One region of the Kitasatospora sp. NPDC092948 genome, then DNA from elsewhere that is predicted to be linked to it. Evidence: riboswitches for the same ligand, from Rfam matches in the RefSeq annotation. Region 1 holds a riboswitch; each other region holds the start of a gene.
What was found. Region 1 has a riboswitch for thiamine pyrophosphate ahead of ACIQF6_RS08205 (purine-cytosine permease family protein). Riboswitches for the same ligand answer to the same signal wherever they lie in the genome.
Positions count from the first base shown of each region.

Region 2: it holds a riboswitch for thiamine pyrophosphate, as region 1 does, so the genes downstream of both, thiO (glycine oxidase ThiO) here and ACIQF6_RS08205 (purine-cytosine permease family protein) in region 1, are expected to answer to the same signal.
Region 3: it holds a riboswitch for thiamine pyrophosphate, as region 1 does, so the genes downstream of both, thiC (phosphomethylpyrimidine synthase ThiC) here and ACIQF6_RS08205 (purine-cytosine permease family protein) in region 1, are expected to answer to the same signal.

Region 1 covers NZ_JBIVPU010000002.1:734,484-737,718, forward strand. The annotation lists gene ACIQF6_RS08200 (trypsin-like peptidase domain-containing protein) at 1-1,485, opposite strand, end outside; TPP riboswitch at 1,728-1,875, shown strand; gene ACIQF6_RS08205 (purine-cytosine permease family protein) at 1,867-3,225, shown strand.
Region 2 covers NZ_JBIVPU010000004.1:550,618-553,852, forward strand. The annotation lists gene ACIQF6_RS16125 (thiazole synthase) at 1-626, opposite strand, end outside; gene thiS (sulfur carrier protein ThiS) at 632-841, opposite strand; gene thiO (glycine oxidase ThiO) at 838-1,983, opposite strand; TPP riboswitch at 1,978-2,090, opposite strand; gene ACIQF6_RS16140 (NAD(P)/FAD-dependent oxidoreductase) at 2,148-3,235, shown strand, end outside.
Region 3 covers NZ_JBIVPU010000002.1:977,663-980,897, forward strand. The annotation lists gene ACIQF6_RS09320 (hypothetical protein) at 1-2, opposite strand, end outside; gene ACIQF6_RS09325 (hypothetical protein) at 88-939, opposite strand; TPP riboswitch at 1,118-1,251, shown strand; gene thiC (phosphomethylpyrimidine synthase ThiC) at 1,247-3,028, shown strand; gene ACIQF6_RS09335 (hypothetical protein) at 3,117-3,235, shown strand, end outside.

The DNA of each region.
Region 1 (3,235 bases):
GTCGCCGCGGTAGTCGTCGTTGCGCACGACGCCGAGGATCGCGTAGACGGGGGTGCCGTCCTTGATCAGGGTCTGGGCGACCCACTTGGCCTGGTTGATCGGGATGGCGAAGCCGAGGCCGATGGAGCCGGCCCGGCCGTTGCCGCTGGTGTTGGACTGGATCGCCGAGTTGATGCCGATGACCGAGCCGGAGCCGTCCAGCAGCGGGCCGCCGGAGTTGCCGGGGTTGATCGAGGCGTCGGTCTGCAGGGCGTTCATGTACGAGTTCTGCGCGCCGGTCTCGTCGCCGGAGGCCACCGGGCGGTCCTTGGCGGAGATGATGCCGGTGGTGACGGTGCCTTCGAGGCCGTAGGGCGCGCCGATGGCGATGGTGGCGTCGCCGATGGCGACCTTGTCGGAGTCGCCGAGCGGCAGCGGGACGAGCTTGTCCTTGGGCGGGTTGTCGAGGCGGATCACCGCGACGTCGTAGCCCTGGGCGCGGCCGACCACGGATGCGGTGTAGGAGGAGCCGTCGGAGAACTTGACGCTGAGCTTGCCGCCGTTGGCGGCGGGCGCGACCACGTGGTTGTTGGTCAGGATGTGGCCCTCGGTGTCGAAGACGAACCCGGTGCCGGTGCCGGACTCGCTGGAGCCGGAGGCCTTGATGGTGACGGTGGACGGCAGCGCCTTGGCGGCGATCCCGGCGACGGACTCGGGGGCCCGGTCCAGGGTCTGGTGGGTGTTGCCGACGGTGACGGTGGTGCTGCTGTGGCTGGCGCCGCTGCCGCCGCTGCCGTTCTTGTCGGAGACGGACGCGCCGATCGCGCCGCCGACCAGGCCGGCCACCAGGGCGACCGCCGCGACCAGCGCGACCAGCGCGCCGCGCTTGCCCTTGCCGGAGCCGCCCGGGGCGGGCTGCGGGGTGGCCCACGGCGAGCCCGGCTCACCCGGCCCGCCGAAGCCGCCGGCACCGCCGGACGGGTGACCCCAGCCGCCCACCGGGTGGCCGGCCCCGAACGGGTGCTGCGGCTCGCCGGGAACGCCGGGCGCCCCCGGGGTGCCGGGCGCACCGGGCGCACCGGGCGCACCCGGCGCGTCCTGGGCGGTCGGCGGCACGGCCGGGGCGACCGCGAGCGGCGGCACGGCCGGGGCGACGGCGGTCGGCGCGTCGGCGACGGGCCGCGCGTAGGGGCTGGTCGGCTCGCCGACGCTGCCGTACGGGTTGTGGAACGGCGGCGGCGCATCCGTCGAAGGGGCGGGCGGCGCGGCCGGTGCCTCGGGCACCTTCCCGAGCTGGATCGTCCCGTCCGCGACCGGCGCGTCGGTCACCTTCCCGAGCTGCATGGTCCGGTCGGCGGCCGGCGCGTCCGGCAGCACCGGCGGCGGCGCGTCGAGGTAGGCGGGAGCGGGCGCGGGCGTCCCGGAGCCGGCGGAGGCCGCCTCGGTGCCGGCGGCCTCGGGGGCCTTCTCCGGCGGGGTGGTACCACTCGCGTGCTCGGTGCTCACGGACGACCTCCATCGCTGACAGAACCTTGGGCTGCGGTCCGTCGCGCGGGCGGCGCGGCCACAACCTCGGGGCACAGTTTTTCCTATGCCGGATTCGGACACCGTAAGCGGGCCCCTGAAGAAATCATGAGAAGCCTTAGGCCTCACTGACATGCACATCATGGGTCCTGCGGTGCGGACGCCGATCCCCCCGGCCTTGGCGTTCCTCAGCCCGGAGGCTAGCCTGTCGCTCCTGTAAACCGAAGAACGTCGCGGGAGCTTGGGCCAGCCAGGCTGAGAGTGCGCCGGTTCGACCGTAGGGCATGGCGGTGACGCCACCCGGTCGAGGGGGCGCTGACCGCCGAACCTGTCCGGGTAATGCCGGCGTAGGGAGTATCGGCCATGACGGCTGTTCCGTCTGCCCCAATTTCCGATCTTGAGACGGCCGCGCGGGCCGAGGCCCCGCTGACCCTCGACACGGCGCCGCCGCGCACCCTGGACTTCCGGGCGCTGTTCGCGCTGTGGGCCAACCTCGGGGTGAGCCTGATCGGCTTCACCAGCGCCGCGACGGTGCTCGGTCGGCAGGGCCACGAGCTGGGGTTCACCGCGGCGGTGACGGCGATCGTGGCGGGTACCGCGATCGGCACCGCGATGCTGGCGGTGGCCGCGCTGGTGGGCGCGCGCACGGGAGCCCCGGCGATGGCGGTGCTGCGGGGCCTGTTCGGCACCCGGCTGTCGTACGTGCCGACGGTGCTGAACATCCTGCAGTGCGTCGGCTGGGGCGTGTACGAGCTGACGGTGATCGCCTGGGGCGCCCAGACGGTGGCCGGCACCGAGGGCTGGCGCTGGCTGTTCGTGTTGCTGGCGGGCGCGCTGACGACGGTGCTGACGATCTGGCCGCTGGGCGCGATCGCGGTGCTGCGCAAGTACGTGGCCGTCGCGGTCGGTGTGGCGATGGTGTACTTCACGGTGCAGTTCGCCCGGCAGGGCTTCCCGGACCCGGGCGCGGGCAACTGGGACGGCTTCCTGTCGGCGACGGACGCGGTGATCGCGGTGTCGATCTCGTTCGTGCCGCTGGCCGCCGACTACACCCGGCACGCGCGCACCTCGGCGGGCGCGTTCTGGGGGACGTTCTCCGGCTACACGGTGGCCCAGGTGTGGTGCTACGTGCTGGGCGTGGTGGCGCTGCTGCAGTCCGGCGGCGACCCGGACCGGATCCTCGGCTCGTTCACCGGCGTGGCCGCGGGCTGGGCGTTCCTGCTGGTGCTGGTGCTGCGCGAGGCGGACCAGTCGTTCGCGAACGTGTACTCCACGGCGATGTCGATCCACAACCTGTGGCCGAAGGTGGACCGGCGGCTGCTGACCGGCGGCATCGGCGTGCTGGTGACGGTACTGGCGCTGCGGATCAAGGAGTTCACCGAGTCGTACTACTCCTTCCTCGGCCTGATCGGGTCGGTGTTCGTGCCGCTGTTCGCGGTGCTGGCGGTGGACTACTTCCTCGGCGCGGGCCGGCGCGGCTGGAACCTGACGCAGGACGCCCCGGCGCGCTGGGTGATGCTGCTGCCGTGGGTGCTGGGCTTCGCGGTGTACCAGTTCCTGGCGCCGACGGCGGTGGCCGGCTGGTGGACCGACCTGTGGACGAAGGCGCAGGAGGCGGTGCACTTCACCCCGCAGGCGTGGAGTTCGGCCTCGCTGTTCTCGTTCCTGGTGGCGGCCGCGGCGACCGGCGCGGTGGCGGCCGTGGAGCGCCGCAGGGGCTGACGCCGGGTCA
Region 2 (3,235 bases), on a different contig from region 1:
GCGGACGCCAGCATCACGGCGGAGCAGCCGAGTTCCATCGCGAGGGCGACGTCGCTGGCGGTGCCGGCGCCCGCGTCGAGCACCACCGGGACGTTCGCGGACTCCACGATCAGCTGGAAGTTGTGCGGGTTGCGGATGCCCAGGCCGGAGCCGATCGGCGAGCCGAGCGGCATGATCGCCGCGCAGCCGACGTCCTCCAGCTTGCGGGCCAGCACCGGGTCGTCGTTCGTGTACGGCAGCACGGTGAAGCCGTCGTCGACCAAGGTCTCGGCGGCGTCCAGGAGTTCGATCGGGTCGGGCAGCAGGGTGCGCTCGTCGGCGATCACCTCCAGCTTCACCCAGTCGGTGCCGAGCGCCTCGCGGGCCAGCCGGGCGGTCAGCACGGCCTCGCCGGCGGTGTAGCAGCCGGCCGTGTTCGGCAGGATCCGGATGCCGTTGCGGGCCAGCACCTCCAGCACCGAGCCCTGGGTGGCGGTGTTGACCCGGCGCATCGCCACCGTGGTCAGTTCGGTGCCGGAGACCCGCAGCGCCTGCTCCAGCACGTCCAGGCTGGGCGCGCCGCCGGTGCCCATGATCAGGCGGGAGGCGAAGGTGGTGTCGCCGATGGTCAGCAGGTCGTCGGCCATGGCTGTCAGCCTCCCTGCACGGCGGTGAGGATCTCCACCCGGTCGCCCGCCCGCAGCGCCGTGGCCGGCCACGAACTGCGCGGCACCACGGCCTCGTTGACGGCGGCGGCGACGCCGGTGTTGGCGGCGGACACCTCCGCGACCACCGCGTCCAGGGTGGTGGCCTCGGGCAGCGTGCGGGGTTCGCCGTTGACGGTCAGGGCGACGGTGTTCATGCGGGCACCTCGGTGCGGAAGCGGTCGGGGGTGAAGTCGGCGGCCAGCCGGGGGAGTTCGCCGGTGGCCAGGTAGTCGGCGAGCAGGTCGGCGGTGACCGGGGTGAGCAGCACGCCGTTGCGGTGGTGCCCGGTGGCGGCGGCCAGGCCGGGCAGCGCGGTCGGGCCGAGCAGCGGCGCATTGTCGGGAGAGCCCGGCCGCAGCCCGGCGCCCGTCTCCACCAGCGGCAACTCGGTGATGCCGGGGACGAGTTCGTGGGCGTCCCGGAGCAGCTCGTACACGCCGCCCGCGGTGACGGTGGTGTCGTGGCCCATCTCCTCGGTGGTCGCGCCGACCACCAGCTCGCCGTCGGCGCGCGGCACCAGGTACAGGTGCTGCCCGCGCACCACGGCCCGCACGTTGCGGGACAGGAACGGCGCGTACAGCTGCGGTATCCGCAGCCGCAGCACCTGGCCCTTCACCGGGCGGATCGCCGGCAGCACCCCGTCCGGCAGGCCCGGCAGCAGGTGGCTGCGCGATCCGGCCGCCAGCACCGTCCGGCCGGCCGTCAGCTGCTCGCCCGTCAACAGCCGCACGCCGACGGCCCGTTCGCCGTCGGTGAGCAGCTCGGCGGCCTGGGTGCGGTGGAAGGCCACGCCCAGCAGCTTGCAGGCCGCCACCAGCGCCGCGGCCAGTCGGCGGCCGTCCACCTGGTGGTCCTCGGCGACGTGCAGGCCGCCGCGCACCCCGGGGGCGAGCATCGGCTCCAGCCGGCGGCACTCCCGGCCGGTCAGCCACTGCGACTCCAGGCCCAACCGGCCGTGGAAGGCGTGCAGTTCGCGCAGCTCCTCGCGGTCGTCGGAGTCCAGCGCGACGGCCAGGGTGCCGGTGCGGCGGTAGCCGGTGTCCAGCCCCGTCAGCTCGGTCAGCTCGGCGGCGAACGCGCCGTAGCGGTCGTTCGACGCCATCCCCAGGCGCAGCAACGGCTCCTCGCCGTACTGGAGTTCGGTGACCGGGGCGAGCATCCCCGCCGCGACCTGCGCCGCGCCGCCGCCCGGCGACGGGTCCACCACCGCGACGCTCAGCCCGCGCTGCGCGGTACGCCAGGCGACGCCGAGGCCGATGATGCCTCCGCCGATCACCAGCACGTCGGAATGTGCCACAGCGCTACTTCTCCCTTCGCCGGAATGACCCGGATCAGGTTCGGACGGTCGCGGGCCGCCACAGCCCGCCTCTCAGCCCGGTGCGCCGGGCTCCCGTGAAAGGTCGTCCCTCCCACCTTAACGCCGCGCCCACCCGCTCCCACAGGGGCGTACGGGCGGCTAGGGTGGACGCCGTGGCTGAGCTGAGGGCAACGGACCGGGTCGTCGTGGTCGGGGCGGGCATGGCGGGCGCACAGGCCGCGCTGAACCTGCGGCAGGGCGGCTGGCAGGGCACGATCACCCTGGTCGGCGAGGAACTCCACCTCCCGTACGACCGGCCGCCGCTCTCCAAGGACGTGCTGCTCGGCAAGACCGACGCCACCGCCTTCGAGATCGACTGGACCGACCTCGGCGTCGAACTGCTCACCGGCCGCCGCGCCACCGGCCTGAACGCCGGCGTGCTGCACACCGACCGCGGCGAACTCCCCTACAGCGCCCTGGTGATCGCCACCGGCGCCGACCCCCGCACGCTGCCCGGCCTGCCCGGCGCCCGCACCCTGCGCACCGTCGACGACGCGCACGCGCTGCGCGCCGCGCTCACCCCCGGCAAGCGGGTCGTGCTGGTCGGCGCCGGCTGGATCGGCGCCGAGACCGCCACCGTCGCCCGCGCCCTCGGCTGCCACGTCACCGTCGTCGAGGCCGCAGCCACCCCGCTGGCCGGCGCGCTGCCCGCCGAACTCGGCACGCTGATGGCCCAGTGGTACGCCGCCGCCGGCGTCGAACTGCACTGCGGCGTCGGCGTCGCCGGGGCCGCCGACGGCGGGGTGCTGCTCGCCGACGGCACCCACCTGCCCGCCGACGAGGTGGTGGTCGGCATCGGTGCCCGCCCCGCCACCGGCTGGCTCGCCGACAGCCCGCTGGCCCTCGAACCCGACGGCACGATCCCGGTGGACGACCGGCTGCGCACCGCGCTGCCCGGCGTCTGGGCGGCCGGCGACTGCGTCTCCTACCCGTCCGCCCGGTTCGGCGCCCGGCTGGCCGTCCAGCACTGGGACCACGCCCTGCACTCCGGCGGCACGGTCGCCGCCTCCGTGCTCGGCGCCCTGGACGCGCCCTACGACCCCGTCCCGTACTTCTGGTCCGAGCAGTTCGACCGCATGGTGCAGTACGCGGGCCGGCACGCCGGGGCCGACCACCTGCTGTGGCGCGGCTCCCCGTCCGGGCGCGACTGGTCGGTGCTGTGGCTGCGCGACGGCGCGCCGGTGGCGCTGCT
Region 3 (3,235 bases), 240 kb from region 1:
ACATGAGGATTCTCCACCTCGGGGGCGGTGGTGTGAACAGCGACGGCCCGCCCGGGAGCGCTCTCCCGGACGGGCCGTGACGGTCGATCAGCGGTGGCTGCCGCCCCGCCGGCGCAGCACGACCAGGATGCCGACGCCGACCACCAGGGCCGCGCCGCCGCCCAGCGCCAGCGGCAGGGCGCTGGTGCCGCCGCCGGTCTCGGCCAACTCCGGCTTCGGGGCGGCCTGCGCGGTGGTCCGGCTGGGCGTCGGGGTCGGGGTCGGGGTGGGCGTCGGGCTCGGGGACGGCGGCGTGATCACCGAGACGTGCCCGGCGCCTTCACCGCGGTACACGGTGCAGGTGCCGGCCGGGTTCTCCGGGCTCGCGCTCACCCAGGGGCTCGGCGTGCCCTCGATCCAGGTCTGCGAGTCGTTGTCGACGAAGCCGGAGTCCCCGGACCACCCGAACCGGTAGTCGCCCGGGCCCGCGCCGCTGCCGCCGCCCGGCGCGGCGATCCGCAGGCCGAGCTTGGCGGTGCTGTTCTTCGGGAGCGCGAACGTCGGAACGTCGAACTGCAGGGAGTGGCCGTCGGCCGCGGGAGTCCAGGCGCTGCGGTCGACGGGCTTCCAGGCGTTGCTGCCCGGCAGTTCGTACTGGACGTCGAACGGGCTGACGGCGTCGCCCGCGTCCGACTTCACGGTGAACCGGACGGCGTACCGCGGCACGTCCAGCTTGTCGGGGTTGGTGAACGAGATGGCGCTCTCCAGCGCCGGAGCACCCAGGACGATGGGCTGGGCGCCCTGGTCGTAACCGGGCCAGGAGGCGGTCACCTTGGTGACGTACTCGCCGGCGTCGCACGGCTTGACCGAGGCGGTGGCGGTGGTGGCGCCCAGCGCGAGCGGCGCCAGGAAGGAGGCGGTGAGGAAGGCCGAGGCGGCCAGCAGGCGAGACGTGCGCACGGTGTGGTGTTCCCCTTAAAACTGTTCCAGCGACGGCGAATTGGGGCGCTGATCGAGATCGCACAGTTGTCCTCCGCAGCAGCGTACTGAAACCGGACGCCGGCCGTGGCCGGTTTCGGTGGCCTGGACCGGCGCCGCCCGGTGCCCTACGGTGAGGAGCGGACGCAGGCGGTGACGCCTGCGCGGAAACGGGAGCTCGGAGCACCGGGCTGAGAGGGCGCTGACGGTACGCGGGCCCGCGTACCACCTGCTGCGCCGACCGCAGGAACCTGACCGGGTAATGCCGGCGTAGGGAGTTGAAGGTCCGATGACCGCGTTTTCTGAGCACACGTCTGCCCGCCGGCCGTCCGCCGCGGGCTACCCCACCCCGGCCTGGCGCAAGGCCTACCGCCAGGGCAGCCGCCCCGACCTGCGGGTTCCCTACCGCGAGGTCGAACTGACCGACGGCCGCACCGTCCCGCTGTACGACACCTCCGGCCCGTACACCGACCCCGACCTGCCCACCGACGTCCGGCGCGGCCTGCCCGCGCTGCGCGACGCCTGGATCCGGCAGCGCGGCGACGTCGAGGAGTACCAGGGCCGCGAGGTCCGGCCCGAGGACGACGGGATCAAGCACACCGCGCCGCGCGGCGGCGACCTGCGCAACCTGGACGCCGTCTTCCCCGGCCGCCCGCGCCGCCCGCTGCGCGCCCGGGACGGCGTCGCCGTCACCCAACTCGGCTACGCCAAGCGCGGGTTGATCACTCCCGAGATGGAGTTCGTGGCGCTCAGGGAGGGCCTGGAGCCGGAGTTCGTGCGCGAGCAGGTGGCGCGCGGACGGGCCGTCATCCCGGTCAACGTCAACCACCCCGAGAGCGAACCGGCCGTCATCGGCACCGACTTCCTGGTGAAGATCAACGCCAACATCGGCAACTCCGCGGTCACCTCCTCCATCGAGGAGGAGGTGGAGAAGATGACCTGGGCCACCCGCTGGGGCGCCGACACCGTCATGGACCTCTCCACCGGCCGCAACATCCACACCACCCGCGAGTGGATCCTGCGCAACTCCCCCGTCCCGATCGGCACCGTCCCGCTCTACCAGGCCCTGGAGAAGGTCGACGGCCGCGCCGAGGAACTGAGTTGGGAGGTCTACCGGGACACCGTCCTCGAGCAGTGCGAGCAGGGCGTCGACTACATGACGGTGCACGCCGGCGTGCTGCTGCGGTACGTGCCGCTCACCGCCCGCCGCAAGACCGGCATCGTCTCGCGCGGCGGCTCGATCATGGCCGCCTGGTGCCTGGCGCACCATCAGGAGAACTTCCTCTACACCCACTTCGAGGAACTCTGCGACCTGCTGCGCGCCTACGACGTCACCTTCTCGCTCGGCGACGGCCTGCGGCCCGGCTCCATCGCCGACGCCAACGACGAGGCGCAGTTCGCCGAACTCACCACCCTGGGCGAGCTCGGACGGATCGCCCGGGCCAAGGACGTCCAGGTGATGATCGAGGGCCCCGGGCACGTCCCGATGCACAAGATCCGCGAGAACATGGAGCTCCAGCAGGAGATCTGCGACGAGGCCCCGTTCTACACGCTCGGCCCGCTCACCACCGACGTCGCCCCCGGCTACGACCACATCACCTCCGGCATCGGCGCCGCGATGATCGCCTGGTGGGGCACCGCGATGCTCTGCTACGTCACCCCCAAGGAACACCTGGGCCTGCCCGACCGCGACGACGTCAAGACCGGCGTCATCACCTACAAGATCGCCGCCCATGCCGCCGACCTCGCCAAGGGCCACCCCGGCGCCCAGGCCTGGGACGACGCACTCTCCGACGCCCGCTTCGAGTTCCGCTGGGAGGACCAGTTCAACCTGGCCCTGGACCCGGAGACGGCCCGCGCCTTCCACGACGAGACCCTTCCCGCCGAACCCGCCAAGACCGCGCACTTCTGCTCCATGTGCGGCCCGAAGTTCTGCTCGATGAAGATCAGCCGGCAGATCCGCGACGAACACGGCGCCGACTTGAACGCCACCGCGGAGGCCGGCATGGCCGAGAAGTCCGCCGAGTTCGCGGCCCGCGGCAACAAGGTCTACCTCCCGCTGGCCGACTGACCGCCCCGCTCGTACCGGCTGCGCCGCTCCGGAGGTCGGACCCCCGGAGCGGCGCCCCGGCCGCTGCCCGCTCCGCCACCATGGGCGGATGACGCACACCGACGCCGAGCTGATCGCCCTGCTCCATCGCCTCGACGACCCGGATTCGGCGGAGTACCCGCCCGGCTACGACAACTCCGCGACCCGGGCGCGCTTCGATCGCCTGGT